DNA from 3 places in the Nesiotobacter zosterae genome. Region 3 is predicted to be linked to each of the others. Evidence: riboswitches for the same ligand, from Rfam matches in the RefSeq annotation. Region 3 holds a riboswitch; each other region holds the start of a gene.
What was found. A riboswitch is a leader RNA that binds a small molecule or an ion and turns the genes downstream of it on or off. The one in region 3 is predicted to bind thiamine pyrophosphate.
Positions count from the first base shown of each region.

Region 1: linked by a shared signal. The riboswitch ahead of Q3Y58_RS17665 (ABC transporter permease) and the one ahead of Q3Y58_RS11090 (hydroxyethylthiazole kinase) in region 3 are both predicted to bind thiamine pyrophosphate.
Region 2: linked by a shared signal. The riboswitch ahead of thiM (hydroxyethylthiazole kinase) and the one ahead of Q3Y58_RS11090 (hydroxyethylthiazole kinase) in region 3 are both predicted to bind thiamine pyrophosphate.

Region 1 is NZ_JAWXVZ010000014.1:24,668-34,695, forward strand. Features, by position in the region: gene chpT (histidine phosphotransferase ChpT) at 1-236, opposite strand, end outside; gene Q3Y58_RS17610 (YHS domain-containing (seleno)protein) at 330-749, opposite strand; gene Q3Y58_RS17615 (DUF1134 domain-containing protein) at 903-1,511, shown strand; gene Q3Y58_RS17620 (hypothetical protein) at 1,634-2,734, shown strand; gene Q3Y58_RS17625 (DeoR/GlpR family DNA-binding transcription regulator) at 2,780-3,553, opposite strand; gene Q3Y58_RS17630 (hypothetical protein) at 3,815-4,099, shown strand; tRNA gene Q3Y58_RS17635 (tRNA-Glu) at 4,208-4,282, opposite strand; tRNA gene Q3Y58_RS17640 (tRNA-Glu) at 4,332-4,406, opposite strand; gene Q3Y58_RS17645 (hypothetical protein) at 4,497-4,856, opposite strand; gene Q3Y58_RS17650 (RluA family pseudouridine synthase) at 4,855-5,904, shown strand; gene rpoH (RNA polymerase sigma factor RpoH) at 6,059-6,961, shown strand; gene Q3Y58_RS17660 (ABC transporter substrate-binding protein) at 7,023-7,961, opposite strand; gene Q3Y58_RS17665 (ABC transporter permease) at 7,976-8,731, opposite strand; TPP riboswitch at 8,894-8,998, opposite strand; gene Q3Y58_RS17670 (hypothetical protein) at 9,119-10,028, opposite strand, start outside.
Region 2 is NZ_JAWXVZ010000001.1:177,346-187,373, forward strand. Features, by position in the region: gene Q3Y58_RS00830 (hypothetical protein) at 1-26, opposite strand, end outside; gene thiE (thiamine phosphate synthase) at 83-724, opposite strand; gene thiM (hydroxyethylthiazole kinase) at 724-1,524, opposite strand; TPP riboswitch at 1,586-1,675, opposite strand; gene Q3Y58_RS00845 (tyrosine recombinase XerC) at 1,733-2,692, opposite strand; gene Q3Y58_RS00850 (endonuclease) at 2,746-3,480, opposite strand; gene fsa (fructose-6-phosphate aldolase) at 3,672-4,325, opposite strand; gene Q3Y58_RS00860 (primosomal protein N') at 4,477-6,690, shown strand; gene Q3Y58_RS00865 (F0F1 ATP synthase subunit delta) at 6,904-7,464, shown strand; gene atpA (F0F1 ATP synthase subunit alpha) at 7,464-8,993, shown strand; gene Q3Y58_RS00875 (F0F1 ATP synthase subunit gamma) at 9,026-9,907, shown strand; gene atpD (F0F1 ATP synthase subunit beta) at 9,933-10,028, shown strand, end outside.
Region 3 is NZ_JAWXVZ010000006.1:248,244-258,271, forward strand. Features, by position in the region: gene Q3Y58_RS11075 (xanthine dehydrogenase family protein molybdopterin-binding subunit) at 1-1,250, shown strand, start outside; gene Q3Y58_RS11080 (DMT family transporter) at 1,368-2,525, shown strand; gene Q3Y58_RS11085 (Lrp/AsnC ligand binding domain-containing protein) at 2,557-2,793, opposite strand; TPP riboswitch at 2,966-3,065, shown strand; gene Q3Y58_RS11090 (hydroxyethylthiazole kinase) at 3,105-3,860, shown strand; gene thiD (bifunctional hydroxymethylpyrimidine kinase/phosphomethylpyrimidine kinase) at 3,869-4,666, shown strand; gene Q3Y58_RS11100 (TRAP transporter substrate-binding protein) at 4,679-5,791, shown strand; gene Q3Y58_RS11105 (OmpP1/FadL family transporter) at 5,964-7,244, shown strand; gene Q3Y58_RS11110 (SDR family oxidoreductase) at 7,317-8,096, opposite strand; gene Q3Y58_RS11115 (UDP-2,3-diacylglucosamine diphosphatase) at 8,360-9,166, shown strand; gene Q3Y58_RS11120 (glycosyltransferase family 4 protein) at 9,163-10,028, shown strand, end outside.

The DNA of each region.
Region 1 (10,028 bases), on a different contig from region 3:
CCAGCCGAACCCGCTGCACCAAAGGCGATACGCGCGAACTGAAGCTTGGCAGAAGCGTGGCGCGCGGACTTGCGGATCAAGTCCATGGCGAAGTCAGCCATGTCCTCGTTGCCTTCCTCATCCAGCACCTCAAGACCGTTGGTAATGGCCCCGACCGGGCTGATGATGTCGTGACACACACGACTGGCGACCAATGCGGCCAGATCAATGGAAGACAGTTCTTTGAAGACAGACATACACGCCCCGTTAGCTTGCACAAAACGGCAATGTTGATTCGATTAGCAGCTTAAAGAGTTACATTGCCGGGCCCGTCCTGCCAAGAATCTTGGTTAACGAAAACCGTCGCAATTAACTCTTTCTGCATTCTCCTGAGCCAATTCTATAAGTTTTTCAGGGGCGGACAAGAAGAGGAAGCGATGAGACTTACTATTGAAGATGTAGAGGCTCCGCTCGTGCAAGGCAAAAACACGGGGACTACCCTGAGCCCGCAAGCCTTGTGCCAGCGAATAGGGGTCACAACCTGCAAACTGCGGCGCGTAAACCTCGGGGGCACCTTCAAAGGCTTTCTTGTTGCCAATGTTTGAGAACAACCAAAGGCGCCCACCCCACTCCAACTGGTGCTTTTCGATACCTTTGACGGGCTCGAAGCGGGTTTGGAAAGCAACAGGGTCGTAGCCGGAGATGGCGTACTCGTAGCGAATATCGGCTGCAGCTAAGCCTGAAAAAGCCACAGAAAGGACGATACACACAAGAAATCTGTATATTCGTGTAGAGCAACTTCGCGAAGTTACCATAAATTCCGCCTAGTTTTCGAATCATCAAAGTCAGAACCGTGTGTGGTGGGCACACTAGGGAGTTCTGTCAAATAAAGCCACTTGGATCCCATGCAAGGAGATTGCTGAATGCTGAAACATCTTTTCGGGCGCATGAAGCATGCCGTAACCATGACTGCTGCTGTCATTGGTCTGGTTGCGCTGACACAGAACGCCTCAGCACAGGCACAACAGGCCCCTGGCGCGCAGGGTGACACAACATACAGCCAGAATGAGATTGTTGACGCAGGCCACAAGTTCTTCGGCAGCGTGTCTTCAGGTCTCGCAGCCGTTGTTGAACAGGCCATCAACAAGTATGGCGAACCGAACGGATACATTCTGGGCGAAGAAGGTTCAGCCGCCTTTGTTGCCGGTGCAACTTACGGCGAAGGTCAACTTTTCACACGCAACGCAGGCATTCATCCAATTTTCTGGCAAGGTCCGTCCATCGGCTGGGACTTCGGTGGTGATGGCGCACGCACCATGATGCTGGTGTACAATTTGCCAACCATCGACGCCATGTATCGTCGCTATGTCGGCGTCAAAGGTTCAGCCTATCTGGTTGGCGGTTTCGGCATGCAGGTCCTGTCCAACAACAACATCTATGTCGTGCCGGTCAAGGCAGGTGTTGGCGCCCGGCTGGGTCTCAATATGGGCTATCTAAAATTTACTAGGAAGCCAACTTGGAACCCGTTCTGATATAACCGCTTTAACGCGGACTTTAGAGAGCATCATGTACCTTCCTGGTGCGAAACGCTCCGGGATGGTGCATGCTGGGGATTGATCGCAATGTCAGACCCCATCAGATCTAAGGCATTCAGGTGATTGAAACTGCGCTTTACATAGCCCTTGGCTTCCTCTCTGCCAGCCTGCTGGCCCTCGCAGCCCTCCCACTCGTCTGGGGCCGCGCGGTCCGGCTTACTCGTCGGGCAATTGAAGCTTCCAACCCTGTAAGCTATGCAAAAGCGAGCATGGCGCGCGACTATTTGCGCGCCCAGCACGCTGTAGAACAACGCATTCTGGAAGTGAAGCTGGAAGAAGTTGGGCGCAAGCATGCGGAAGAATGGGCCGCTCGCAATCGGGCGGAAGCCCAACTCCTGAAACTTCAAGATCAGGTCGCCACCCTCACCAAACGCCTTGAAAAGCGCGGCCTTAAAGACCGCCTCACCATGGGGCTTTGGAGTGCTGAGGAGGCGGAGGCAGAAAAACCGGCAGAGAAGATCGAACCGCCAACCGGCGAAGTGACCGAACTGCCCAGGAAGGAAGCCGGGACCAACACCGCCTCCAAGAAAGCGCTACCGGAGATGGGCGCAGAGGTCGTGCCGCTGCCAACCGAACGCGTACCGGTTTCCCCAAACCATCCACTGGAACGTCTTGCACGAGAAATTTCGCGCGAAGTTTCCGAAATGACAGCTCAAAGCACGCCTCAGGTAGTAGACAACTCTCCAGAGGAAGCCGCAGAACAGGCGGGAGAAGCCTTCGCACGCCTCAAGACCAGCTATGAGAAACTTGAGGTGGAGCGCAACGAGCTCCAAGCCAAGCTGGAAGAAGCGGAAAAGAAACTTAAGGCCAAGCCACAGTCGGCCCGCCAGCGCACAACAAAAGCGCAGAAAGAGCTGAAAGAGTTGCAGCAGAAATATACCGAAGCGCAAAACAAGATCAGTGAACTAAGCGCTCAAATCAAGGGCGTGGCCACCGCCAAGCCCGCCTCCGACAGCTACAAGGCCCTTCGCGAAGAGCTGAAGGAACTGGCCGCCCAGCTGGCCGCTGCCGCGATCGCCAAAGACCCCAAGCTGACGCAAAAATTCGATGCCATCATGCAGGATATCGGCACGCTCAAGACTTCCGGTGCAGCAGAAGGCACAGAGCCTCAGCTTGCTCAGCGCATCGAAAAGGCTCGTAGGACAGGCACAGACAGTTAGGCAACCTTGCCGCCGTCATTGATCCAGATCCCCGCGAAGCAGTTTCTATGTGGCTTCTTGCGCCATCGCCTCGATAAGACGGACACTCCAGGTCTTCATGAGTGACTTGAGGCGCGGGTTTTCCAACTGATCACAAACAAAGGTGTCGATCTGCTCCATGTGCCCGACGCGCACCGGGGCTGACCGATCGAACTTGCTGGTATCGGCCACGAGGATTACATGACGGGCGTTGGCAATAATCGCCTGCGCCACCTTCACTTCCCGGTAGTCAAAGTCCAATAGCGCGCCATCGGCATCGAGCGCCGATGTACCAATCACGGCATAGTCCACCTTGAACTGGTTGATAAAGTCGACAGCCGCCTCGCCCACAACCCCACCATCGGTAGAGCGCACAACACCGCCAGCGATGACCACCTCATTCTCGGAGAAGGGTCTGAGCGTCACGGCGACATTGAGGTTGTTGGTGATGACCATGAGGCCCGAGTGCTGCACCAGCGCGCGCGCAACGGCCTCTGTGGTGGTGCCGATGTTCACGAACAAGGACGCCCCGTTGGGGATCAGCTCGGCCGCGGCCCGCCCTATGGCCTCCTTCTCGCGACCTGCCAGATCCTTGCGGGTGGCATAGCCCACATTCTCCACGCCATAAGCCAGCACCGCTCCGCCGTGAACACGCGACAAAAGCCCCTGCTCACACAGGTCATTCAGATCCTTCCGGATCGTCTGCGGGCTTACCGAAAAACGCTCGGCAAGATCTTCAACTTCAACCCGCCCATTACTTCTCGCGAGATCTAATATGGAGTTGTGCCGTGCAACCAACATTTATTAACGCCCTGTTAACATTTGTTAAGCGCCCACCAAGACGACTTACTTAGTCAATTCAATAGAATAGTCCATAAACAACTAAACCGCACCAAATGCATAACCAATACTGACCATGTTGGCTATTGCACGCTGCACCCCTCGGGACTATTAATACGCGCTATCGGGACTACAGATTAAACGATCTTTGCGTAATTCGACGAAAGGGCAATATCAGCTTGCGCTGATGCTTTGCCGCGTACCGAGTTGGAGGGCCTGATCATGGGGCAAAGAGCAGAAAAGATCCCTGAAACGCATCAGCAGACGGTATTCACTTCACTGGGCAAAGAAGCATTGGCCGCCCAGGAAAAGATGATCGCGTATCAGCAGCAGCATGAAGAAACCGTGGATGACTACCGTCGCTTGACGGAGGACATGAAAGAATCACTGAGTGCTTTCGTGAATACCCAGTCTGACTGCACAGAAGGCAGCATCCCGCGAACGATAAAGAAGTCGGAAAAGGAACCAAGCCACTTGGGCGCAGGTCTGAAGGGTCGCTGGTTCTAACCAGCCAGCGGCTTTGCTTAGTGAACCGAAACTCCGGCAATACCAAGCCGTTTCACATCCATCGGATGCGTGCCGTTTCAACTTTTCAATTTTTGGAGAAAAGAGAAGTGGCACGCCCAAGGGGAATCGAACCCCTGTTTCCGCCGTGAAAGGGCGGCGTCCTAACCGCTAGACGATGGGCGCTCACTTACTCAGCAGTTGCCTGCTGATCGTGGCACAGAGAAAAAGCGAATGGCACGCCCAAGGGGAATCGAACCCCTGTTTCCGCCGTGAAAGGGCGGCGTCCTAACCGCTAGACGATGGGCGCCTGCGCTTCGCTCCGTGCGATGAGGGGGATTTAATCGGTAACTTCCGGCTTGGCAACCCCCCTTGCATCAATGAATTAGACTTTTTCCACCTATCTTGCCATAAAATCTGTTCTGCCGAGATTTTTACCCGTCACAGGATCCACATAGACAAGCGCTTGGGCGGTGCCCTCATTTACAAGCAGCATCAGTTTGCCGTCTACCATTTGCGCCGAAAGCACGCGGGCTTCCGGGCCCAAAGCAATTGTCGCAGCCAGCGCATCGGCGCTGACATCGTTGCTGCCCTCGGATATCTTGTAGAAAATGGCAGCGAATACGGCGACCAAGCCAACCAGCATCACCATGCTGGACCCCATCAACAGGCGCCGCATTTTTTGCTGGATCCGCTGAGCTGCAGGATCTAAAGCCTCGTCACTAGTCAAATCTGCGCTGTCATCAACAGGATCACGCATGAGCAATCATTCTCCAAACGGCCTTTCGCCGAACCAATCAAGTGTAGAACCGGGCGAAGACGGCATTGCCTTCACCACTGTCGAAGCCCAGGAGGCGGGAAAACGTTTGGATGCCGTATTGGCCGCACACCTATCCGACTTCAGCCGAAATCGACTGCAGGCTCTCATTCGCGCCGGACATGTTCATGTCGGCGATCGCAAAATAGTGGAGCCCAAACACAGGGTCAACGAAGGAGACGTGCTCTGCGTTGAAGTTCCTGAACCAGAAGCAGCCGAACCACAGCCCGAAAACATCCCGCTGGACATTCTCTATGAAGATGAGGATGTGATCGTGATAAACAAGCCTGCAGGACTTGTTGTTCACCCCGGAGCGGGCAATCCTGATGGCACATTGGTGAACGCGCTGCTCTACCACTGCGGCGACAGCCTTTCCGGCATTGGCGGCGTAAAGCGCCCCGGCATCGTCCACCGCCTCGACAAGGACACCAGCGGCGTTCTGGTGGTCGCCAAGAATGATATGGCCCATCAGGGACTTGCAGCCCAGTTTGCAGACCATGGCCGCACTGGCCCGCTGGAGCGCGCATATGTGGCACTCGTTTGGGGAGCCCCTTCTGCATTGGCAGGCACTGTGGACGCCAACCTTGCACGCTCGCTCGCCAACCGCCAGAAGATCGCCGTGGTCAAGACGGCTGGTCGCACAGCCATCACCCATTGGCAAGTCAAGGAACGCTTCGGCCCAAAGGACAGCGAGCCCCTTGCAAGCCTTATGGAATGCCGCTTGGAGACAGGACGAACGCACCAAATCCGCGTTCATATGGCGCACCTTGGACACCCGCTCATTGGCGACATGGACTACGGTGCCGGTTTCAAAACCCGGCACAAACGCTTTGACGAGCCCGCCCGCTCAGCCTTGGGAGAGTTTTCTCGTCAGGCCCTGCATGCTGGCCTGCTTGTCTTCGAACATCCAAGAACAGGCGAAGTAAAGGCCTTTGAATCTCCACTACCAGAAGATTTTCAAACACTCCTCTCACTTCTTAGGGATGCATAAAACAAAATTTCTCCACAAAGAGGTAGCGAATAGGCCATAATGCCCCCATATCAATGCGTCTGGCGTGCTCACAATGGAGGCGCCAGTGAGTGTTTGCCCGTCAAGTGCCGATAGGGCACGGGAAACATAGCTTGTAACGGAAAGGGGTGCATAAATGGCCCGTAATCTGCCAGTAATCTCTTCAGGTGAAGGCGGCCTCAGCCGCTACATGGATGAAATTCGCAAGTTCCCGATGCTTCAGCCGCAGGAAGAGTACATGCTCGCCAAGCGGTACAAGGAGCATGACGAAGCTCAGGCTGCGGAACGGCTCGTGAACTCTCACCTGCGCCTCGTGGCTAAAATCGCCATGGGATACCGCGGCTACGGCCTGCCTCTGGGCGAGGTTATCTCCGAAGGTAATGTCGGCCTCATGCAGGCTGTCAAACGCTTTGAACCAGACAAAGGGTTCCGCTTGGCCACCTACGCCATGTGGTGGATCAAGGCGTCAATTCAAGAATACATCCTGCGAACCTGGTCCCTCGTAAAGATGGGCACCACCGCAAATCAAAAGCGGTTGTTCTTCAACCTGCGCCGCCTCAAGGGTAAGATTCAGGCGCTTGAAGACGGCGATCTGCGTCCGGATCAGGTGAAAGAAATCGCAACCACCCTCGGCGTGAACGAGGACGAGGTTGTGAACATGAACCGCCGTTTGAGCGGGGATGCTTCTCTCAATGCGCCGCTGCGTTCCACGGAAGGCGAATCCGGCGAATGGCAGGATTGGCTGGTGGACGATGGCGAAAGCCAAGAGAGCATTCTGGCTGAGCAGGAAGAACTCGATTCCCGCCGCTCCATGCTGAAAGACGCCATGAGCGTTCTCAACGACCGTGAGCGCCGTATCTTTGAGGCACGCAGGCTCTCAGAATCGCCGTTGACGCTTGAAGAACTCTCCGAGGAGTTTGGGGTCAGCCGCGAGCGCGTGCGCCAGATTGAGGTCCGGGCTTTTGAGAAAGTTCAAAAGGCGGTCATGCAATCTGCCCAACAGGCTCAAGAGCAGCAACAGTCTCTGCTCGCTGGATAATCTTCCAGCACACAACCAGGTTAAGAAGCCCCGGACCGCTGAGCGACCGGGGCTTTTTCTTTTAGCGAATAACCGCTGTATAGCTTTCAACCGGCGGCGCGGTCTTGATCAAACCAGCCTCCAGCATGAAGTTGGCAAAGCGTTCGTAGCGCCCCTCATCCAGCGCTGCAGGACGTTTGGCAAAGCGCGGCAACGTATCGCCCCAAGCCCGGCGATTCAGCTCATCATCCAGATTTGGGTAAAGCTCCAAAAATGCCTGCCAAGAATCCTGCGGGTGATTGATCAGGTACACGGTTGCATCTTCCAGCGCGGCCATGAATTTGGCATAGCGCGGGTCATCCACCTTGTCCTTGTGCGCGACGAGGATCAACTCGTCATAGGCCGGAACTCCGTTCTCCTCCGGATAGAAGGCGAGACCGGCAGACCCTTTGATTTCAAGCTGGTTCAGCTCGAAATTCCGATATCCCCCAATGATGGCATCCACCTGTCCGGCCAGAAGACTTGGAGACAAGGAGAAGTTCACGTTGATCAACTCGATGTCTTCGATGGTCAACCCAGCCTGCTTCAGCATGGCGCCAAGCATTGCGTCTTCAAAGCCGGAAACGGAGTAGCCAACCCGCTTGCCCTTGAGGTCTTCAAGTGTCTTGATGGGGCCATCCTTCAACACAATCAAGGTGTTGAGCGGTGTTGCCACCAACGTCCCGATACGCGACAGCGGCATGCCCTCGTCGATCTGTGCATGCAGAACAGGCTGATAAGAGATGGCGATGTCCCCCTGACCCGCAGCAACCAGCTTGGGTGGCATGGCTGGATCAGCGGGTTCAATCAACTCCACTTCCAGACCATGCGCCTCGAAGAAGCCGCGGGTTTGCGCCACAGCCAAGGGAGCATGGTCCGGGTTGGCGAACCAGTCCATCAAGACGGTGAGCTTTTCCTTCGCTTGCACCTGAATACTACCCGCCAGCATGGCGGCAATGAACAAAGCGATGAAACGCTTCATGGGCAGAGCCTTTCTCAAGTTTTTTCCTGTTGCCAGGGAATAAGGCGCACGACCGCCAGCTCGACGAGACCGCGCAGGATAAGAACCATGATGGCAAGTAGGATGAGCGCTGCGAACATGGTGTCTGTTTGCATGCGCGCGTTGGACTGGAGCATGATGAAGGCAAGGCCTCCCTTGGCTCCAACCCACTCCCCCACCACTGCGCCAATGGGCGCAAAGACGGCGGCAATACGGATACCGGACGCCAGAGCTGGTAGCGCAGCGGGAATGCGGATGTATCGCAAACGCTGCCACCTGTTCAGGCGGTAGAGCCGCCCCAAATCCAGCAGAGCCGGATCAGTTCGCCGCAAGCCGTCATGGAACGTGGATGTAACCGAGAAGAAAATGACAATAACTGCCATGACCACTTTTGACGCGAGCCCAAAACCAAACCACAGCACCAAAAGCGGCGCGATGGCGAACACAGGCAAAGACTGCGTTGCGGTGATGGGAGGCAACAGAAACCGGCGCATGATCTCTGAGGAACTCATGATCAACGCCAGCAGAACGCCCGCTGAAACACCGAAGATGAAACCGAGTACCGTTTCACCTGCGGTGATCGACGCGTGGTACAGCAGAAACGACCACTGCTGAGTGAATGCTTCATACACAGCTATAGGAGATGGCAGCATGAAGGATGGCAGGGCAAAAACCCGAACCACCGCTTCCCAAAATGCAACAAAAACCGCGATACCCGCGAGGATACGCAAGGCTCTGGACACCAGCCACATCAGCGCGTCCTCGCGCAAGATGTGGCACCGCGATGCGAAACCACTGCCCGGAAACAACGCGTTCGGACATGGCCACAGCAACTGGCAATGCTACAAGATTGGATCATGTGGATCTCCCTTCTGTGCACCTACATGCACGTCAGCTACGGAGACCCGGGAATAAAGAGGCTCAGGTTCCAGTCCCTTCGCCGGTATTACCCGGATCAGGTTCTAAGGGTTCGGCAGTACCATCTCAGCTCCAAACAAGGAGCACCCCTCGGATACGCAAGAACCTATAGATTCCCCCGGCATTTTCAAGGGCAGCTGCAGCGAAATACGCAGCAGAAAAAGAAAAAGGCGCTGGAGAACCTCTCCAACGCCTTGTTTTAGAATATAATTTTTCGCGAGCTAGTTCCAGCTTTCAAGCGCTTGTGAAATCACACGATTGCCGGAAACACCTTTTTCAAAGGTCAGAATGGCGCGCTTGCCGTTGTTGTAGAGCAATGGAATGTCGATCCACTCACGCTCTTCAAGACGCTTCATGTTCGTCACCCGATCAGCCTCGGCATCAGAAAGCGCGATCCAGAAGAAGTTGTCGGATACCTTGACCGCAGCACCGGCCAGAGGTTCGCCCCGGGCCTGCTCGGTCGGTTTCATGATAATGCCCGGCACCTCGGCAATGCCCTGCCCGGCGAAGTCTCGTGGCAGATCGAATCTCAACTCAAGCAAGTGACTTGCAGGCAAAGAGTTGTCTGCATTCGGCTTGATCGACATGGTAATGGTCACATTGCGATCTGGCATAACCGCAACAGCCTTGACGATCCTGCCAGCGCTGTCGCCCCGATCCAGCGACCACATGACGTTGCCCCGAGACGCGGTCCCTGACTCGCCCGGATTGGCCGCTTCTTCATAAAGGATGCCCTGTTGCGCAACCGCTGTTTGCTCGGCTTCAGCTGTCAAGCTTTCTGCAGGGCGCACAGAGTTGGTGGTCACCGGTACCGCATCCACCTCATCTGGCGATGGAATGTCTGGTGGCGTCACTGGTTGACTTGGCGGCGGCGTTGCCTCAGCACCAGAGCCCGGATTGGTAACATCCCGGCTCACGGAAGTGACTCGCTGCGTCGACACAGCCCGCGCGTCTGGTGAGACCTGAGAGCCGTCATCATTGAGAAGACGGTCGGTGTTCTTGTTGGAGGCAGGTTCCTCCGGCTCTTCGGCAGGCGCTGGTTGGGCCGAGTCAGATCCCCCATCAGTGACCGTTGGCTCGATGAGCGTCATCAGGTCATCTTTTTGGGAGTACAGCGCGTAACCACCAGCC
Region 2 (10,028 bases), on a different contig from region 3:
GTCAAAATAAGCGTAAGGCCAATCATGTCATGCTCCCCTTGCACATCTAGGGTCGTGGGCGGCCCCTATACAGTTGTGCTGATCAAGCGTAACGCTGTTTTGCCTGAAATACCAGTTTTGCCAAGTCAGCGGACGCTTTTCCTGGCATATGATCCCCGCATATCGCCGAAATCACAGCAACTCCTGCCGCGCCATGGGCGATTACTTCCTCGGCATTGCTGTGGTTGATTCCGCCGATTCCCACCACAGGAAGGCTGCTTTGCGCGGTGAGCGCACCGAAAGACTTGATTCCAACATCATCGGCGTCGGCCTTGGAGCCGGTTGGATAGCAAGCGCCGATGCCAAGATACTGCAGAATTGCCGGATCAGCGGCATCAAGATCTGTTTGACTTGAAACGGAAAGGCCCAAGACCTTCTCGGGGCCAATCAGACGGCGCGCATCGGCAGCACTCATGTCACTCTGGCCCACATGAACGCCGGGCGCATCTACCGCCAGAGCAACATCGACCCGATCATTTACAATGAGTGGGATGCCCTTTGGCTCCAGAACAGCCATCATGCGCCGCGCAAGGTCAACTTGCTCACGAGTAGAGCCAGTTTTGTCACGAAGCTGCACCAGCGTCGTTCCATTGTTCACTGCCGCCTCCACCACGGCCACCGGATCTTGTCCGGGGCAGTCCTGAGGGCCAATGATGAGATAGACGGAAAGGTCAATTTGGGGCATCAGAGACTATCCAGTTTGCCGGCTTCCTTCACTTGCTCAGGCGTCAGGTGATAAAGCTGATTGATGATGTCGACCTGGAGGCTGGCAGGCCCTGCCGTGTCTTGAGCGGCAGTTTCGCTAGCTAGACCCAGGAACAGCAGCGCATGCGCCGCGGCCTCCAGCTTGTCTTCTGCCACGGCAACCGCAGCACCGGTCAGGGCGGTTGCAGTACAGCCGAGACCCGTCACGAACGGCATGAGCTCGTGGCCATTTTTCACGGTCAGAGTACGTTCTCCGTCAGTGGTGTAGTCGGTTGGTCCGGAGACCGCGACCACGGCCCCGCTCGTTCTGGCCAGTGTTTTGGCCGCAACCAGCGCCGCCTCGGAGCTGTCGGTGCTGTCAACGCCTTTTCCGCCTGAACCTTCGCCGGCTAATGCCATGATCTCGGAGGCGTTACCCCGAATGACGGTAGGCTTGAAGGCCAGCAGCTCTTTGGCAAGGTTGGTGCGGAACGTCAGTGCGCCAACAGCCACAGGATCCAGCACCCAGGGGCGGCCAGCTTTTTGCGCAGCGGCACAGGCCAGCTTCATGGCTTCTGCCTGCGCGGGGGTCACGGTACCCACATTTACAACCAGCGCGCCTGCTACCGAAGCCAGTTCAGGAGCTTCCTCAGGGCCATCAACCATCGCAGGGGAAGCGCCAATGGCGAGCAAAGCGTTCGCAGTGGTGTTAGCCACCACAATATTGGTCATGTTGTGGACCAGCGGGCTGGTCTGTCGAATTTTGGTGAGGGTCTCACAAGCGCTCTCGATCAGGTTCATCGATACTTCCTTTGTGAGCGAGGAGAGCGAGAAAGAAGAGGGCTCAAGCGTGTTTGCCGCCTAAGTTTGTGATCGCTCCCTTCGCTGGCATTATCCAGATCAGGTCATACGGGTCTAATCTCAGCCCTTTCGGGCACCCCGGTTCACAGGGAATAGACTAGGTGTGAAACCCCGGAAATTCAACGGGCTTCAGCCCGAAAGGTGAGGATTACCGACGTGGATGCGCCTTGTCATATGCATCAAGCAAGCGAGCGCTGTTGACTTCCGTATAAATCTGCGTGGTTGAAAGGCTGGCGTGGCCAAGCAATTCCTGAATGGAGCGCAGGTCGCCGCCGCCAGAAAGCAGATGCGTTGCGAAGGAGTGGCGCAAGGCATGGGGCGTCGCCGTGTCCGGCAGGCCAAGAGCGCCGCGGATTTTCTGCATGGCGAGCTGGATCGCGCGCGGGTTCAGCTTGCCGCCGCGCACGCCAACGAACAACGGTCCCGTTGGCTCCAGAGTGTGCGGGCACTGAGCCTTGTAGTCTTCGATTGCCTCAACAATTACGGGCAGAACAGGAACGAGCCGCTCCTTGCCGCCCTTGCCGCGAATGCGAATGGACTTGTCGCTCGGCTTTGGTGCTGTTGCCGGTGTCAGGGAAAGGGCCTCAGAAATACGAAGCCCGCATCCATAAAGCAGCGTGAAGACGGCGGCATTGCGCGCTTCCACCCAAGGGGTGTCTTCAAAGGCTAAGTCCTTGCTGACAATCGTTTTTGCGTCTTCCACGTTGATGGGTTTCGGCAGGCTGCGGGGCAGACGCGGGGTGCGGACAGCCGCTGCTCCGGCAGCATTGACCTCGCCCCGGCGCTCCAAGAATGAGAGGAATGAGCGTACACCTGCAAGGCCGCGCGCCAGAGTGCGGGTCTGCGCCCCGGTTTGGCGACGGCGGGCCAGAAAGCCACGGAAATCGGCCGGTCTCAAGTCCTTGAGGTCGTTGATGGCAGGCGCGCCGCCCAAATGATCCGTCAAAAACCGCAGGAATTGGCGAACGTCGCGCTCATAGGCTTCCAGTGTGTTCTCTGAAAGCCGCCGTTCTGACCCCAGATGATCAAGCCAATCATCAATCCCGGCGTTCAGGTCCGGTTGCGCGATGATCAGCAGTTGGTCGGTGTTATCTGCAGGATTTGCCATGACACGAGCTAACCCAAAAACACTCTAGGAATGGTTACCGAAGCCTTGCGAAATCAGGAACCCGGCGCGATGAGCGGATTTGCGTTGTTTTGAATAAAAAGGATACGTTGGTTGCGTTCAAGCTCCCAATCGGAGGGCGGATCCATCTCATTCCAGTTCAGGTACATGTCGCGCTCCTCATCGGTCAGCGGCATGTTGTAGGTCGCATTCATATAAAGGTAAGCTCGGGCGATGTCCCCTCTTATCCCCTCTTGGGGCTCCATGACCTTAGCCGTGAAATCTATCTCGAAGTCACAAGCGCCATAAGCGCGTGGCTCGCCTTCCAAAGAAGAGATGCGGAAGTTGGAACGATCTCCGTTCAATTCGCCAACAGCGGGGACAAGATTGTGAAGGTCGGCTTCCATGGCTCGGAACTCAGCATCCACTTTGCCACAGCATCGACGCCCCTTGTAGGTCTTGCCCTTTGAAGTGACGCAGGCCTCATGCCCTTCGCTCCAACAGACCCGGTCCTTGCCAAACCGGGAAGCGGGCACGATGTGCTCCCACTCGATCCGGCTGCCGCGTTTTGCATTCTTGCGAGGCTCATAGCCGCAGGACGCCGCGTCTACTTGTTTCTCGTCGGAGTAGCTGCAGCCACAGTAAAAGCTGGTGCGCTCGGACACTTCTTTATAGATGGAGCGCTCAAGATGCTTTTTTGCGGTGCTGAATGAGAAATCTGGCTGAGCAAGTGAGGGGCCGCTCAGCAGGATGAGAAGAAGCGTGCAGAGCCAAAGGCGGAACGTTGCCATTATCGTTGAAACCTGTCTTGTGCAGTCTTGTTGCTTTCAAGAGAGGTGGACGCAGGGCGCTTAAGAATGTGTTAAGCATGCCGCTGACTTTTGAATGGCCTGCATTCTTCTGTGTAAGAGCGTCGCAAAATGAAAAAGCGCAGGCCCGAAAACCTGCGCTCCAACAAACTCAATTGTGCTCGGCGAGCTGATCAGACGATGCTCTGACCGGTCTTTTCCCAATCCTTCATGAAGGCTTCCAGCCCCTTGTCGGTGAGTGGGTGCTTCACGAGAGACTTCAGTGTTGCAGGTGGAATGGTCGCCACATCGGCACCGATCAAGGCACAATCCTTCACGTGGTTCACGGAGCGGATGGAAGCTGCCAGAATTTCGGTTTCGAACGCGTAGTTGTCATAGATCTGACGGATCTCAGCAATCAGGTCCAGCCCTTCGACGTTGATGTCGTCAAGACGGCCAATGAATGGAGAGATGAAAGTCGCCCCGGCCTTGGCTGCCAGCAGTGCCTGATTTGCCGAGAAGCAAAGGGTCACGTTGGTCTGCACGCCCTTGTCGGAAAGAACGCGGCAAGCCTTCAGGCCATCAAGGGTCAGCGGAAGCTTGATGCAAATGTTGTCGGCGATGGCAGACAACTCTTTCGCTTCGGTCAGCATGGCTTCTTTTTCCATGGCAACCACTTCTGCGGAGACAGGGCCGTCTACGATGTCGCAGATCTCAGCAATGACCTCTTTCATTGGGCGGCCAGCCTTCATGATCAGTGACGGGTTGGTGGTAACACCGTCGAGAAGGCCTGTTTCTGCCAGCTCACGAATTTCTGCAGTGTCAGCAGTGTCGACGAAGAACTTCATGCCAAAATGGCTCCTGTTTTCATTCTTCCAGCCCCAACCTGTTGTTAGATGGGGAGGTTATCCAGAAATGAGTCTATGACGTGCCTTCTTTAGCCTAGACTGCGTTGATCCTACAGTCTTCTATATGCAAACCAACAAAAGGACTTGAGGCTTGGAAGGAACTGCGGAAATTTTTGGCGACCTACCTCTTGGAAATCAAGCGCTAATTGTGCCTGTGCTGGTTCCAGTCGCTGTCGCAGGCCCTTATTCCTATAAAGTCCCACAGGGAATGCAGGTTCGGCCGGGCTCAATCGTGCGAGTACCGCTGGGCACCCGCACGGTTGTCGGTGCGGTCTGGGACGGGGAGCCGGATGGATCGGTTAACCCCAAGAAATTGAAGAGCATCGAACACGTTTACGACGCCGCTCCTCTTGGAGAAGACCTGCGCCGCTTTGTGGACTGGGTGGCAAATTGGACACTTGGTGCGCCGGGCATGGTGCTGCGCATGGTGCTGCGCTCAGAAGAGGCGCTGGAGCCAGAAAAGCAGGTGCTCGGCTTTCGCCGCATCCTTGGCAAGGAGCCGGAACGGCAAACCGCTGCCCGAAAGCGCGTGCTTGAGCTGTTGGACGAGGGCATGGCCTGGACCAAGGCCGGCTTGGCTGGTGCTGCGGGCGTGAGCCCTTCTGTTGTGGATGGTTTGAAAGAGCAGGGCGTCCTTGAGACAACCTTTCTCCCGGCAACGCCGCCCTTGCCGGATCCTGACCCCAACCTGCCCGGACCAACGCTCACCCCGATGCAGTCCGAGGCTGCCGAGCGCCTTGTGGCTGCCGTCGGCCACGGCTTCAAATGCTTCCTGATAGATGGTGTCACGGGCTCCGGTAAAACCGAGGTCTATTTTGAAGCGCTGGCAGAAACCATGCGCAACGGACAGCAGGCTCTCATCTTGCTGCCGGAAATTGCTCTCACCAGTCAGTTTCTTGAGCGTTTTGAACGGCGCTTTGGTGTCCGGCCTGCCGAGTGGCATTCACAAGTGCCCGCCAGGCGGCGCGAACGGACATGGCGTGGTGTCGCCAATGGCGAGGTGAAGGTTGTTGTCGGCGCCCGATCTGCGTTGTTCCTGCCGTTCTGCAATCTTGGTCTTGCCGTGGTCGATGAAGAACATGACGGGGCGTACAAGCAAGATGACCGTGTTCCTTATAATGCACGTGATATGGCCGTCGTTCGCGGACACATTTCTGGGTTTCCCGTAATCTTGGCCAGCGCAACGCCCTCCGTGGAAAGCCGGGTGAACGCGCAGCTTGGCCGCTATGAATTGGTGTCCCTGCCAGAGCGGGCGTCCGGCGCTGAGCTGCCCGAGCTGGTCGGCATCGACATGCGAACGGATGGACCGGAGCGGGGCCGCTGGCTGGCTCCCACCCTCGTGCGTGAGATTCAGGAAACGCTGACAGATGGCAATCAGGTGCTCCTGTTCCTGAACCGGCGCGGTTATGCACCGCTAACGCTATGCCGCTCGTGTGGACACCGGTTCCACTGCGAAAACTGCTCGGCATGGCTGGTGGAGCACCGGTTCAAGGGGCGACTCGTTTGTCACCACTGTGGTTATTCGCAGCCGATTCCAGACAAATGCCCGGAATGCAGCAAGCCTGATACGCTGGTGGCCTGCGGCCCAGGCGTGGAAAGAATAGGTGAAGATGTCGCAGATCTCTTCCCTGAGGCCCGTGTTTTGGTGCTGTCGTCGGACCTGCCGGGCGGAAATGAGCGAATCAAACGAGAAATGGAGCTCATTGAAAAGGGCGAAGTGGACATCGTGATCGGCACTCAGCTTGTGGCAAAGGGTCACAACTTCCCCCTCATGACGCTTGTCGGGGTGATCGATGCCGATCTTGGGCTTGCCAATGGTGACCCTAGGGCCGCTGAAAAAACATTTCAGCTTTTAGCGCAGGTGACAGGGCGTGCAGGACGCATCAGCGGAGGCGGAAAAGGCTTCCTGCAGACCTACAATCCCGACCAGCCCGTCATCAAGGCGCTGCTCTCCGGTAAGCCAGATAACTTTTACGGCGTCGAGATTGAGTCGCGCGAACACGCGGGTTTGCCGCCTTTTGGAAGACTCGCTGCGCTCATCATTTCCGGCCCGGATCGACCGACTGCTGAAAGTTATGCACTACATGTGGTGCGCGCTGCACCTGTTGATAGCCCGGTGTCCATTCTTGGTCCGGCAGAGGCAGCAATGGCTCAGGTGCGCGGCAGATTTCGTTTTCGTGTATTAGTGATTGCCCGTAGAGGGTTTGATTTGCAAGGGTTTCTGCGAGCTTGGCTACAAAGAGTAGATCAGCCTAGAAATGCAGTCCGCCTACAGGTGGACATCGATCCGCAGAGCTTCATGTAGCACTCCAACGCCGATACAATCCATGGGCTGTGCGTTGGAATACTTAGCCCGTATTGCATGGCTGTCATGCCTGTGCTATGCGAAGCGCGGCTTTAAGGATACAGACCACTCAACTCTGTTTCCAAGAAACTGAATTAGAAGCGACTTTTCAAGGTGTTGGAATCTTGGCGAGTCTCGCTACCAACCTTGAATGCGCCGGAGAGCACGGATCCAGTGACTGACAACGTATCTCTCATTTCAGGCGTGGCCTTGCGTTACGCATCCGCGTTGCTAGACCTTGCTGAAGAGCAGAATGCAATTGCGGAGGTTGAGGCTGCACTCGATCGTTTTGAAGCGCTCATCAAAGAGAGCTCTGATCTAGAACGCCTCATCAAGAGCCCCGTTTTTAGTGCAGACGCGCAGCTTAAAGCGCTCACAGATATATTGGAAAAGGCCGGCATTTCTGGCCTGACCGCAAATTTTGTAAAGTTGGTTGCCAAGAATCGGCGCCTCTTTGCGATCCCAGGTATGATTTCAGCCTTCCGTTCGCTGCTTGCTGCCAAGCGCGGCGAAGTCACCGCTGAGGTGACTTCCGCTACCGAACTATCGGCTGATCACACTGCTGCCCTGAAAGAAGCTCTCAACGCTTCCACAGGCAAAGACGTTAACGTGGTAGTGAAAGTGGACCCATCCATCATTGGCGGTCTGATCGTGAAGATCGGCAGCCGGATGATCGACACTTCACTGCGTACCAAGCTCAACTCTCTTAAGTTCGCGATGAAAGAGGTCGGCTGATGGATATTCGGGCCGCGGAAATTTCCGCCATCCTAAAGGACCAGATCAAGAACTTCGGTCAAGAAGCCGAAGTTACTGAAGTAGGTCAGGTTCTTTCCGTAGGTGACGGGATTGCCCGCGTTTACGGTCTGGACCAAGTCCAGGCGGGTGAAATGGTCGAGTTCCCTGGAGGAATCCGGGGCATGGCACTCAACCTAGAATCTGACAACGTCGGTGTCGTTATCTTCGGTAACGACCGTGACATTAAAGAAGGTGACACCGTAAAACGTACCGGTGCCATCGTTGACGTACCAGTAGGTAAAGGCCTGCTGGGTCGCGTCGTGGATCCACTCGGTAACCCGATCGACGGCAAAGGCCCGATCGAGGCGACTGAGCGCCGTCGTGTGGACGTTAAAGCGCCTGGCATTTTGCCACGTAAGTCCGTGCACGAGCCAATGTCTACCGGCCTCAAGGCAATCGATGCCCTGATCCCGATCGGCCGTGGTCAGCGCGAACTGGTTATTGGTGATCGCCAGACCGGTAAAACCGCGATCATTCTCGACACCTTCCTCAACCAGAAGCCTCTGCACGCTGGTGACGATGAAGACGCCAAGCTCTACTGCATCTACGTTGCAGTTGGTCAGAAGCGCTCTACCGTTGCTCAGTTCGTCAAGGCACTGGAAGACGCTGGTGCTCTTGAGTACTCCATCGTTGTCGCTGCGACCGCTTCCGATCCAGCACCTCTCCAGTACCTGGCACCGTTTGCCGGTACAACAATGGGTGAGTTCTTCCGTGACAACAGCATGCATGCTGTGATTGGTTACGACGATCTGTCCAAGCAGGCTGTGGCTTACCGCCAGATGTCTCTGCTTCTCCGTCGTCCACCAGGACGTGAAGCTTTCCCAGGTGACGTTTTCTACCTGCACTCCCGTCTGCTCGAGCGTTCTGCAAAGCTGAACGAAGAGAACGGTAAAGGCTCCCTGACTGCTCTGCCGGTAATTGAAACACAGGGTAACGACGTGTCGGCGTTTATTCCGACCAACGTTATCTCCATTACCGATGGTCAGATCTTCCTGGAAACCGATCTGTTCTTCCAGGGTATCCGCCCTGCTGTGAACGTTGGTCTGTCAGTGTCTCGCGTGGGTTCTTCCGCGCAGATCAAGGCAATGAAGCAGGTTGCTGGTCCAATTAAGGGTGAGCTTGCGCAGTACCGCGAAATGGCGGCATTTGCTCAGTTCGGCTCTGATCTGGATGCGACCACCCAGCGCCTTCTGGCCCGCGGTGCGCGCCTGACTGAACTGCTGAAGCAGCCTCAGTTCTCTCCGCTCAAGACGGAAGAACAGGTCGCTGTGATCTACGCTGGTGTGAACGGCTACCTTGACGGTATCCCTGTTGACCAGGTTCGCGAGTTCGAAGAAGGCCTGCTGCGCTTCCTGCGTGCAGACCATGCAGAACTTCTCTCCGCTATCTGGGAGAAGAAGGCTCTGGATGCAGAACTCACTGAGAAACTGAAGGCTGCTATTGACGCGTTCGTCAAGACCCTCGGTTAATCGAAGCAACGGCATAAGGAACGGGGGCGCCCATGGCGAGCCTTAAGGACCTAAAAAACCGCATCGCTTCGGTCAAAGCGACGCAGAAGATTACCAAGGCCATGCAGATGGTGGCCGCGGCTAAGCTGCGTCGTGCTCAGGAATCCGCAGAAGCATCTCGTCCCTATGCCGAGCGCATGGGGGCGGTGCTGAGCAACTTGGCTTCCGGAGTACAGGGTCGTGACGATGCGCCAAAGCTGATGGCAGGCACGGGCAAGGAACAGGTACACCTGCTTCTCGTCTGCACCGCAGAGCGTGGTTTGTGTGGTGGTTTCAACTCCTCCATCGCCAAGCTGGCGCGTGAACACGCCAAGAAGCTGATTGCTGAAGGTAAGACGGTCAAGATCGTCACCGTTGGCAAGAAGGGCTTCGATGCACTGAAGCGTGATTTGGGTCAGCACATTATTGAGAAGATCGAGCTGACTGATAAGAACGTTGAGTACAGCAGCGTTAAGCAGATCGCCGACAAGATCCTCACCATGTATGATGAGGAAAAGTTCGACGTTTGCACACTGTTCTATTCGAAGTTCCGGTCAGTAATTAGTCAGATTCCAACCGCAACTCAGATCATCCCGGCAACTTTTGATGCTGAAGACGATCAGGCAGCTGCGGGCGAGAATGCGCTCTACGATTATGAGCCGGATGAGCAGGAAATCCTTGAGACCCTGCTTCCTCGGAACATTTCAGTACAGATCTACAGCGCAATTCTTGAAAACGCTGCGTCCGAGCAGGGTGCACGCATGTCCGCAATGGACAACGCGACCCGCAACGCCGGCGAGATGATCAATAAACTGACACTGAGCTACAACCGTCAGCGTCAGGCACAGATCACCAAGGAACTGATTGAAATCATTTCAGGCGCAGAAGCGCTCTGACCGAGTTGAGACGAGGATTTAAGTGATGGCTGACACGAAAGTCGGACGGATCACGCAGGTTATCGGTGCTGTTGTCGACGTACACTTCGACGGCGAGCTTCCTGCGATCCTGAACGCTCTG
Region 3 (10,028 bases):
TTCCTGCGGTTTGGGCAAAGGTGACCGGCGTCTACACCAATACCGTGCCAACGGATGCTTACCGAGGTGCAGGCCGTCCCGAAGCCGCCTATCTGATCGAGCGCTTGGTTGACAAGGCGGCATCAGAGATCGGCATGGATTCGGTTTCTTTCCGCAAGCTGAACTTCATCAAACCGGAGCAGTTCCCGTACACCACGCAGCTGAAGCGCATGTACGACACGGGTGACTTCTCCGGGCACCTTTCCAAAGCGATGGAGGAGGCGCAGTGGGACACTTTTTCAGAGCGTGAGGCGGAGAGTTTGTCGCGCGGCATGTGGCGCGGGATCGGCGTTAGCTCCTACATCGAGGCCTGTGCTTTTCCAGGAGGAGAAGAGGCGACCGTTGAGCTGAACGAAGATGGTACGGTCACCCTGTTCATTGGCACGCAAACCAATGGACAGGGACATGCCACGGCTTACGGGCAGGTGGTTGCGCAGGAACTGGGTCTGACCCTTGAAGAAGTGGAGCTGGTGCAAGGTGATACGGCCCGCATTCGAAAAGGGGATGGGACTGGCGGTTCTCGGTCCATTCCACTTGGTCTGACATCAACTCTCTCGGCAACGAAAACCTTGGCCCGGCAGATCAAAGAGCTTGCCTCCGAAAAGCTGGAGGTTGGCTTGGAAGATCTTGAGTTGGCAGAGGGTGTGGTTCGGGTGGTTGGAACGGATCAGCGTCTCTCGTTCTCTGAGGTTGCTGCACTTTCACCCGACAAACTTCGTGCGATTGATGAAGTGAAACAAGCGGAATGCACATACCCGAATGGCACACACATTTGCGAGCTGGAGATTGATCCGGAGACAGGCATAGTCCAGATCGAGAATTATGTGATCGTTGATGATTTTGGTGTTACCGTGAACCCGCTTCTCCTTCAGGGACAGGTTCATGGGGGTGCCGTTCAGGCGATCTCTCAGGCGCTGTGCGAGCGGACGGTCTATGATGATGATGGTCAGCTCCTGACAGCCTCGCTGCTGGACTATCAACTCGCAAGAGCTGCAGACATGCCGAGCTTTAATTTTCAGACACACAATGTGCCTTCCACAACAAATGCGCTGGGCATAAAGGGGGCAGGTGAGGCCGGCACCATCGGCGCGTGTGCGGCGGTCATGAACGCATTAAACTCAGCCTTGCAAAAGCATGGCGGGGTAGAGCAGATAGATATGCCCGCAACGCCAGAACGTGTGTGGATGGCAATTCAGAAAGCAAAAGCCTAGGCGCATTGAACAAGTCTTGGAATGAATAGGCCGGGCAGCCTGATTGCATGACTGATATGTCATAAACGCACTTGCTCTTGACAGCGAAGCAAGAGACTAACACCATCTGTGAAGGTGATGCTGCAACAGCATGTTGCTGGCGTGCCTTCCCGCCTTGCTTCCTTGTGTGAAGCTCTCTGTCTTTCTTCTAAAAATGCTTGGGTGACCAGCTGGCATTTCTTCGTCTTTTACTGGCCGACGGTTCCCATGCGCTTTTTAAAAACAGATCCCCACTTTCGCGCCCCAAAACCCAAGATGCCGCCAGACGCCCTGCCTCCAGCAACGGGTGAGGATGCCCGTCCTCTGATCGGCATTGCGTTCAAGGTCGCTTCCACCTTCAGCTTCTTCATCATGGTCAGTGCAATCAAGCTGGTTTCTGAAGATGTGCCTATCACTCAGGTGGTGTTTGCGCGCAACTTCTTTGGCATGATTCCGATCCTGATCATGATGATCGTGAATGGCCAATTGATCATTGCTGCAAAGACCAACAGGCCTGGTACCCACATTTCACGTGCTGTAATTGGGGTAACGGCGATGGTTTGCAACTTCTGGGCATTGAGTTTGATCCCTCTGCCCGACGCAACCGCCATTGGCTTTGCTGCGCCGCTTATTGTTGTTGTGCTGGCTGCCTTGGTGTTGAAAGAAACGGTTCGCATCTTCCGTTGGAGCGCGGTGGCCGTTGGTTTTGTCGGAGTTATTATCACCGTGTTGCCGCATATGGGGCAGGGCTCGGGTGATACCTTCAGTCAGAACCTTGGCGTCCTACTCGCGTTCGGGGCGGCGTTTTTTGGTGCTGTTGCGATGATTACCGTTCGCAAGCTTTGTGAGACAGAACGCACGTCGACCATCGTGTTTTGGTTCACCATGGCTTCAACGGGGATGTCGTTCCTCACGCTGCCGTTGGGTTGGGTCTACCCTGATGTTGCCTGGGTCATGCCTTCCTGGCTGGATATGCTGTTTCTCGTCGGTGTAGGCGTGTTTGGCGGCATTGGGCAGTTGCTGCTTACACAAAGCTATCGTTTTGCCGATGCCTCAACCGTGGCGCCTTTCGACTACATCAATATGGTCTGGGCGATCGTGTTCGGTTTTTTGATTTTTGCTGAAGTTCCAACACCGGAGGTGCTTGTCGGTTCAGCTATTGTGATCTCGGCAGGCATATTCGTCATTTACCGAGAACGGAAGTTGGGTTTCGAGCGCACCAGGCCGGGGCGCGCGTCCACTCCTTCCAAGTCCTGATGAAAAAGACCGGCCTGTGCCGGTCTCTTGCTTAGAATGCCTTGAAGGTGATGATTGTCTTGGTGTCTTGAATGCCTTCGAACTGATGGACCTTCTCGCTGACGAAGTGACCAATGTCCTCGCCATCTTCAATGTAAAACTTCACCATCAGGTCGAAGTCACCTGATGTGGAGTAAACCTCCGAAGCGATTTCTGCATCTGCGATTTCGTTGGCAACCCGGTAGGTCTCACCAAGCTTGCACTTAATCATCACGAAGAACGGTGTCATTCTGAAGTCCTCTTGCTCCCCACGTCGCGTTGTTCACGAGTCAGCGCACATCTGAGCGTGTTCCCTTTTGAAACGCAAGCCATACCAGAGGCTTCGACCGAGTTCTGTGAGCAGCTTTTAGCACGTTTTCATTTTGCATTGTGTTCCTACGTTGTTTTTGTTAGGCCGATAAACAGTCTCATGGGGGTGCCGCGGTGGCTGAGAGGTCTTTGGACCAACTCCTTGAACCTGATCCGGCTTGTACCGGCGGAGGGAATTGGGATGACGATATTGCCTTGCCGCCTCAGGCCATTCCTTCGGAGGTGGACACGATGACTGACTTTCACTCAAAGAACATTTGGGATGTGTTTGCGCGCGTGCGCCAGCATGTGCCAAGGGTACATTGCTTGACCAATGTTGTGGCACAGGAGTTGACGGCCAACGTGCTGCTAGCAGCTGGCGCGATACCTTCCATGACCATTGCGCGGGAAGAAGTGGAGACCTTTGCTGGGTCTGCCGATGCGCTTCTCGTCAATCTTGGGACGCTTGACGCGGGACGACGCGACAGCATGGCGGCAGCTACCGCTGTTGCAACAGAGAAGGGCATCCCCTGGGTGCTCGATCCTGTAAAGGTCGACCGATCTCCATTCCGTGCGGACTATGCGATGTCGCAGTTGGCTCAGGGGCCAAGCGTGCTCAAAGCCAACGAAGGTGAACTGGAGACCTTAAAGGCGGGCCTGACCTTGCCGTTGCAAACCGTGGTGCTTTGCACGGGGGCCGTTGATAGGATTTCCCGGCAGGGCACCCAACTGGGCCTTCGAAATGGGGCTGAGGTGATGACCCGCGTTACCGCAATGGGCTGCTCCATGGCGGCTCTTGTGGCCGCGTGCTGCGCCGTTGAGGAGGATCATTTGCTGGCCACCTTGAGTGCGGCCGCAGTCTTTGCTGTCGCCGGGGAGATTGCACACAAGGCAAGCACAGGGCCGGGGAGCTTCACTCCAGCGCTGCTTGATACCCTCTACACATTGGAGTGGGATCAGTTTGAGCAAGTGCTAAGATTAGAACAAGAACACACCGAGGAGATTTGAGGGGACCAATGACTGCAATCGCTTTGACTATTGCTGGATCGGATTCAGGCGGCGGCGCCGGTATTCAAGCGGATTTGAAGGCATTCTCCGCTCTCGGTGTCTATGGTGCCAGTGTTCTGACTGCCCTTACCGCACAAAACACCAAGGGTGTGACCGGTATTCATTCCGTGCCAGCCGCCTTTGTTGGCGCGCAGCTGGATGCCGTTCTGTCGGATTTGGACGTGAAGGCAATCAAGATCGGTATGTTGTCGCAGCCGGACATCATCGCGGAGATTGCCCGCAAGCTTGATCAGTACGACTGCAAGAAGGTGGTGCTCGACCCTGTCATGGTTGCGACATCCGGTGACGTTCTGCTCCAACCGGAAGCGCGTACCAATTTGACAGAGCTTCTGTTTCCGCGTGCGAGCATCATCACACCCAATCTTCTGGAGGCTGCTTTCCTCTTGGGTGATGATCCGGCCCAAAATGCCGAGGATATGGAACGGCAGGCGGCGGCCCTTCTGAAAATGGGCGCGAAAACCGTGCTTCTGAAAGGTGGTCACGGTAACGATAATGAAGCCTCGGATTTGTTTTTTTCCGCAGAGCAGTCTAAATGGCTTCGAGCTCCACGTTTTGCCACCGAAAACACCCATGGCACAGGCTGCACCCTGTCCGCTGCAATTGCGGCGGAAATGGCCAAGGGAAAAGCGCTGAGCCCGGCTGTTGAAGCGGCGAAAGCCTACATAAGCGGTGCGATTGAGATGGCGGACACACTTGAAATTGGCGAAGGGCATGGCCCTGTGCACCACTTCTATAAGTTTTGGTAGAAGGTCCGAGAGATGACTGAAGAATACAACAAAAACGGTATGACGCGCCGCCAGACTTTCAGTCTGGTAGGAGCGGGGGCCGTAGCCGGAACGGCGCTGGCTGCGCCTGCATTGGCGCAAGAGCAAAACGCGGCGGTGATCGAGTGGAAGATGGTGACTTCATGGCCGAAGGGCCTGCCGGGGCCTGGTCTTTCTGCTCAGCGGGTATGTGACCGCATCAACACCATGAGTAATGGTCGTATGCGCGTCCGTTTGTATGCGGCGGGAGAACTCGTGCCTGCCTTCGAAGTGTTCGATGCGGTTTCTGGTGGCGTGGCCCAAATGGGGCATTCCGCTTCCTTTTACTGGCAAGGCAAGATGCCAGCTTCCGTGTTTTTCACCACCGTGCCATTTGGCTTGACACCTGAAGAGCACAACACCTGGATCGAGTATGGTGGTGGTCAAGAATTGTGGGACCGCCTTTATGCTCCCTTTGGGGTGAAGCCATTCATGGCAGGGAATACAGCTGGAACCATGGCTGGCTGGTTCAAGAAACCGGTGACGTCACTGGAAGATCTGATGGGGTTGAAAATCCGCATTCAGGGATTGGGCGGCGAGATCATGCGCCGTTTGGGTGCAACGCCCGTGTCGATGGCATCCTCGGAGATCTATGCGGGTTTTGAGTCCGGCGTTGTCGATGCGGTTGAGTTCCTCGGTCCGTGGAGCGATGCGGCAATGGGCTTCCAGCAGGTTTCCAAGCACTACTATGGGCCGGGTTTCAACAAGCCGAATGGCACTGGTGAGGCCTTGATCTCGGCCGTCGCATTTGAAGGGCTTTCAGAGGATCTGCGCCTGATTGTGGAAGAGGCTTGCCGAAGCGAAAATGCTCAGGCGCTGGCAGAAGCAAACTGGATGAATGCGCAGGCGCTGGAAATGCTGAGTGCGGAAGAGGGTATCAAAACGGACCGGTTCCCGGAGGCCGTGGTGACCGCCATGCGGCAGCTTTCCGCTGAAGTTCTTGAAGAATACGCCTCAAAGGATGAATTGACTGCACAGATATTCGAAAGTTATCGCAGGGCGATGGCAGTCGTATCTCCGTGGAGTGATTTGTCTTCAGCTGATTATTTGATGGCGCGTCGCAAATAGTTATCCAAGGTCTCACTGGTTTGGGACTGGTAACTACCTGCGAAATTGTTGCAAATTTGTCGAAAGTTCACGGCGGCCTCTGAAAGGGGCCGCCGTTGTCATGTCTTCCGTTGAGGTTTAACTCAATCACGCCAAACTCGGAAAAGTTACCTCGGGGCATGGGAGGGATGACGTGACCGGCGGCAATCGATATTTGGCAGCAACGTGCTTAACCGCGCTTCTGTTCACTTCGGGCGAAGCATTGGCGGGGGCGTTCGCTCTGCGCGAACAATCAGCTGCATTTCAGGGACTGTCCTTTGCGGGCTATGGCACGGCCTCCAACACAATCTCCACGATTTTCTGGAACCCGGCGACCGTCACCGCCCATGACGGGTTGAAGGCTGAGTCCGTAAACTCGTTCATTCTTCCAAACGGCGATGTTGATACAAACAGCGTGACCGTAAACGGTATTCCACTTGGGCTTATTCCTGGCGCTGCAACCGGCGAAATCGGGGACGTTGGTGTAAATGCGTGGCTGCCAGGCTCATATGGGACCTACCAGTACAACGACCAGATTTATCTGGGGTTTGCGGTGAACGCGCCCTACGGGCTGTCAACCAAGCCTAACATCATCTCCGCCGGACAGATTTATGCGCGTTCCTCAGAAGTACTCTCTGTCAATGCCACCCCTATGGTTGGGGTGAAGCTCAATGAAATGTTCTCTTTTGCCATCGGCCTCCAAGCGCAGTATTTTCAGGTCCGTCTGAAGTCCGCTAGCGGCATTTCCACCACGAGCAGCACGGTTGAGCTGCGCGGCGAGGACAATGTGGGCTTCGGTGGTACTGCCGGCCTCTTGATCACGCCTCTGCAAGGGACGCAGATCGGCATTGGTTACCGGTCTCCGATCCGGCATGATCTTGATGGTCAGCTGAAGGTGGGCGCATCCTCCCAGAACATCAATGCGGATTTGGTGTTGCCAGAGCAGGTCAACGTATCAATCCAGCAAGAAGTGACACCAGAGCTCCGGCTAATGGGAACTTTTGAGTGGACGAACTGGAGCCGCTTTGGGAACTTCAACGTTTTCAACCAGTCCGGGATCGTCCTGCCACAGGCTGCACTCGGGTTTCAGTACAGCGATGGGTATTTTCTCTCCTTCGGGGCGGAGTATGACTTTGATGAGCATGTAGACGGGCTCACAGTCCGTGCTGGCCTGGGCTATGAGTGGTCGCCAATCTCCGAGAAGGACCGCAGCATACGGCTTCCTGATACCAATCGCGTATGGGTAAGTGCCGGCGCGAGCTATGAGTACAACGAAAACCTCTCGTTTGACCTTGGCTACAGCCATCTCTTTGCCGAGAGCGACGACATCAACATCGGGCCGGGGCACCCCGCCTACAATGGAGTGGTGATCTACCAAGGCGACGTAGAAGCTTCCGTTGATATCATTTCAGCGGCCTTCCGCTACAAGTTCTGAGCAGGGAAAGAGGCCATTTGTTAGGGGAGACGCTGGTCACTCCCCTAACTGATCCGCGCTTGCACCTCGGCCTTAGAAGGCGCTTTGGTAGAGGCCCCCATCCAGCAGGATGTTTTGGCCCGTTATGTATCCGGCATGGACAGAGCACAGGAACGCGCAGGTCTGCCCAAACTCTTCGGGGGTTCCAAACCGGCCTGCTGGAACTTCAAGTGCCTGAACTGCCTTGATCTCGTCGAGCGACTGGCCCGTTTTTTCTGCCTGTCGCGTGAAGCCTCCCTTCAAGCGGTCGGTGTCGAACTTGCCCGGCAAGACACTGTTAATGGTGACGTTATTATGGGCAACTTGGCGACAGACGCCCGCCAGAAAGGCAATGAGACCTGCTCGTGCGCCGGAGGACAAATCCAGACCGTCGATAGGGCGCTTGACCGACATGGAGGTGATGTTGATGATGCGTCCAAAGCGCCGCGCCGACATGCCGTCCACGACCTCTTGGATCAACTCGACTGGCGTGATCATGTTCTGAATGACGCCATTGACCATCTTGTCGCGGTCCAGGTCTCGGAAATCCATGCGCGGAGGACCACCGTTGTTGTTGATGAGGATGTCCGGTTCGGGGCAGGCGGCGAGTACCTCTTTTTGACCCTCTGCGGTCGAGATGTCAGCAGCGACCGCTGTAACGGCGATTCCATAGGTCTTTTGCAGTTCTACTGAGACGACATTCAGGCGGTCTTCGTCGCGGCCGTTGATCACCAGATCACACCCTGCCTCAGCCAAGGCCTTGGCTGTGCCCAGTCCCAAACCTTTGCTTGAAGCGCACACGATTGCCTTGCGCCCTTTGATCCCTAAATCCATCGGTTGTCTCTCCTTCATGGAACCCGATTGTGACGGTAGGCGTTAAATTTTCATTAGGAAAGCTTAATTTGTGACAGATAACACTGTCAAAAATTTAGCTGGCATGGCAGGCTATTCACAGATTGACGTTTCGGAAATGTGGCGTCCGGCCCCGAAATCTGGCGGTTGTTTGTAGCTGGCAAAATGAGCAGTCTTAACCTGTCATAATTGGTTCTTATGAATCGTCTTAAAGTCCCGGAGATTTCGTTCCTGGAGGCAGAGTGGTGAGCACAGAACCTCAGAACAAGAAGTTCAGATCTTTATTCATATCTGACGTTCATCTTGGGACCCGAGGGTGCCAGGCGGACCTGCTTCTTGACTTTCTCAAGTATCATGACGCGGATACAATCTATCTCGTGGGCGATATTGTGGACGGGTGGCGCTTGCGTCGTTCATGGTATTGGCCGCAGTATCACAACGATGTGGTGCAGAAGATTCTGCGCAAGGGCCGCAAGGGTGCCCGCATCGTTTATGTTCCAGGCAATCACGATGAGTTCCTGCGTGATTTTCTGGGAACGCATTTTGGCGGCGTGGAAGTGATCGACCAGATCATTCACGAAACCGCGGATGGCAAGAAATATCTTGTAATCCATGGGGATCAGTTCGACGTGGTTGTACGCCATGCGAAGTGGCTCGCGTTCTTCGGCGACTGGGCGTATGTCACGGCGCTGAACATGAACACGATGCTCAACCTGGCTCGTCGCAAGCTGGGCTTGACCTACTGGTCGTTGTCGGCTTGGGCAAAGCTCAAGGTGAAGAACGCTGTGAACTTCATTGGTTCCTTTGAAGAAGCTCTGGTTGCGGAAGCTGAGCGTCAAGGTGTCGATGGGGTGATCTGCGGGCATATTCATCACGCCGCTGACCACATCAAGTTTGGTGTCCACTACATCAACACCGGCGATTGGGTGGAAAGTTGCACGGCAGTTGCCGAGAACCATGACGGATCATTTGAGGTTATTAGATGGGCCGATCAGCAACGCAATACCGAGGACGCAGCTCAGCCAGTAGCCGGAGAGCAGGTTGCCGCATGAGCTCAATCCTCATCGTGACAGACGCATGGCGCCCGCAAATTAACGGTGTCGTGCGCTCTCTGGAGCGCCTAGCAGAGCAGCTGGTCGAAATGGGTCTGCGCGTGGAGTTCCTGACGCCGGAGAACTTCCGCTCGGTGCCCATGCCGTCCTACCCGGAAATTCGGCTTAGCCTTACACTGCCTTCGGAAGTGCGTCGCCATATTGAAGAGGCGGACTGCGATCACCTGCATATCGCGACCGAAGGTCCACTGGGCTTGATGGCGAGGTCGGTGGCGAAGCGAACCGGCAAGGTTTTCACCACCAGCTATCACACACGTTTTCCTGAATACTTGAATGCTCGTGTGCCGGTACCGGTCGATTGGACGTACGCTTGGCTGCGCCGGTTTCATAACAGTGGCCGGGGCTGCATGGTGGCCACGCAGACGCTCGAAAGCGATCTGAAGACACGCGGGTTCACCAACCTCGTGCGTTGGTCTCGCGGAGTGGATCACACGGTTTTCCGTCCACTGCAGAGCGATGTCCTTGAGGGCGTCGAAGGCCCGATCTTCATGAACGTTGGCCGTGTGGCCGTCGAGAAGAACATCGAAGCCTTTTTGAAGCTTGATCTGCCGGGCTCCAAAGTTGTTGTCGGCGGCGGCCCTCAGCTTGAAGAGCTGCGTTCGGCATATCCAGATGTGGTCTTTACAGGTCCCAAGGAAGGGGATGATCTGGTTGCGCTCTACAGTGCAGCAGATGTGTTCGTTTTCCCAAGCCTGACGGACACGTTCGGGAATGTGCTGTTGGAGGCTTTGGCCTGTGGTACGCCAGTTGCGGCTTACCCAGTCATGGGGCCTGTCGATGTGATTGGCGACTCCGGCGTGGG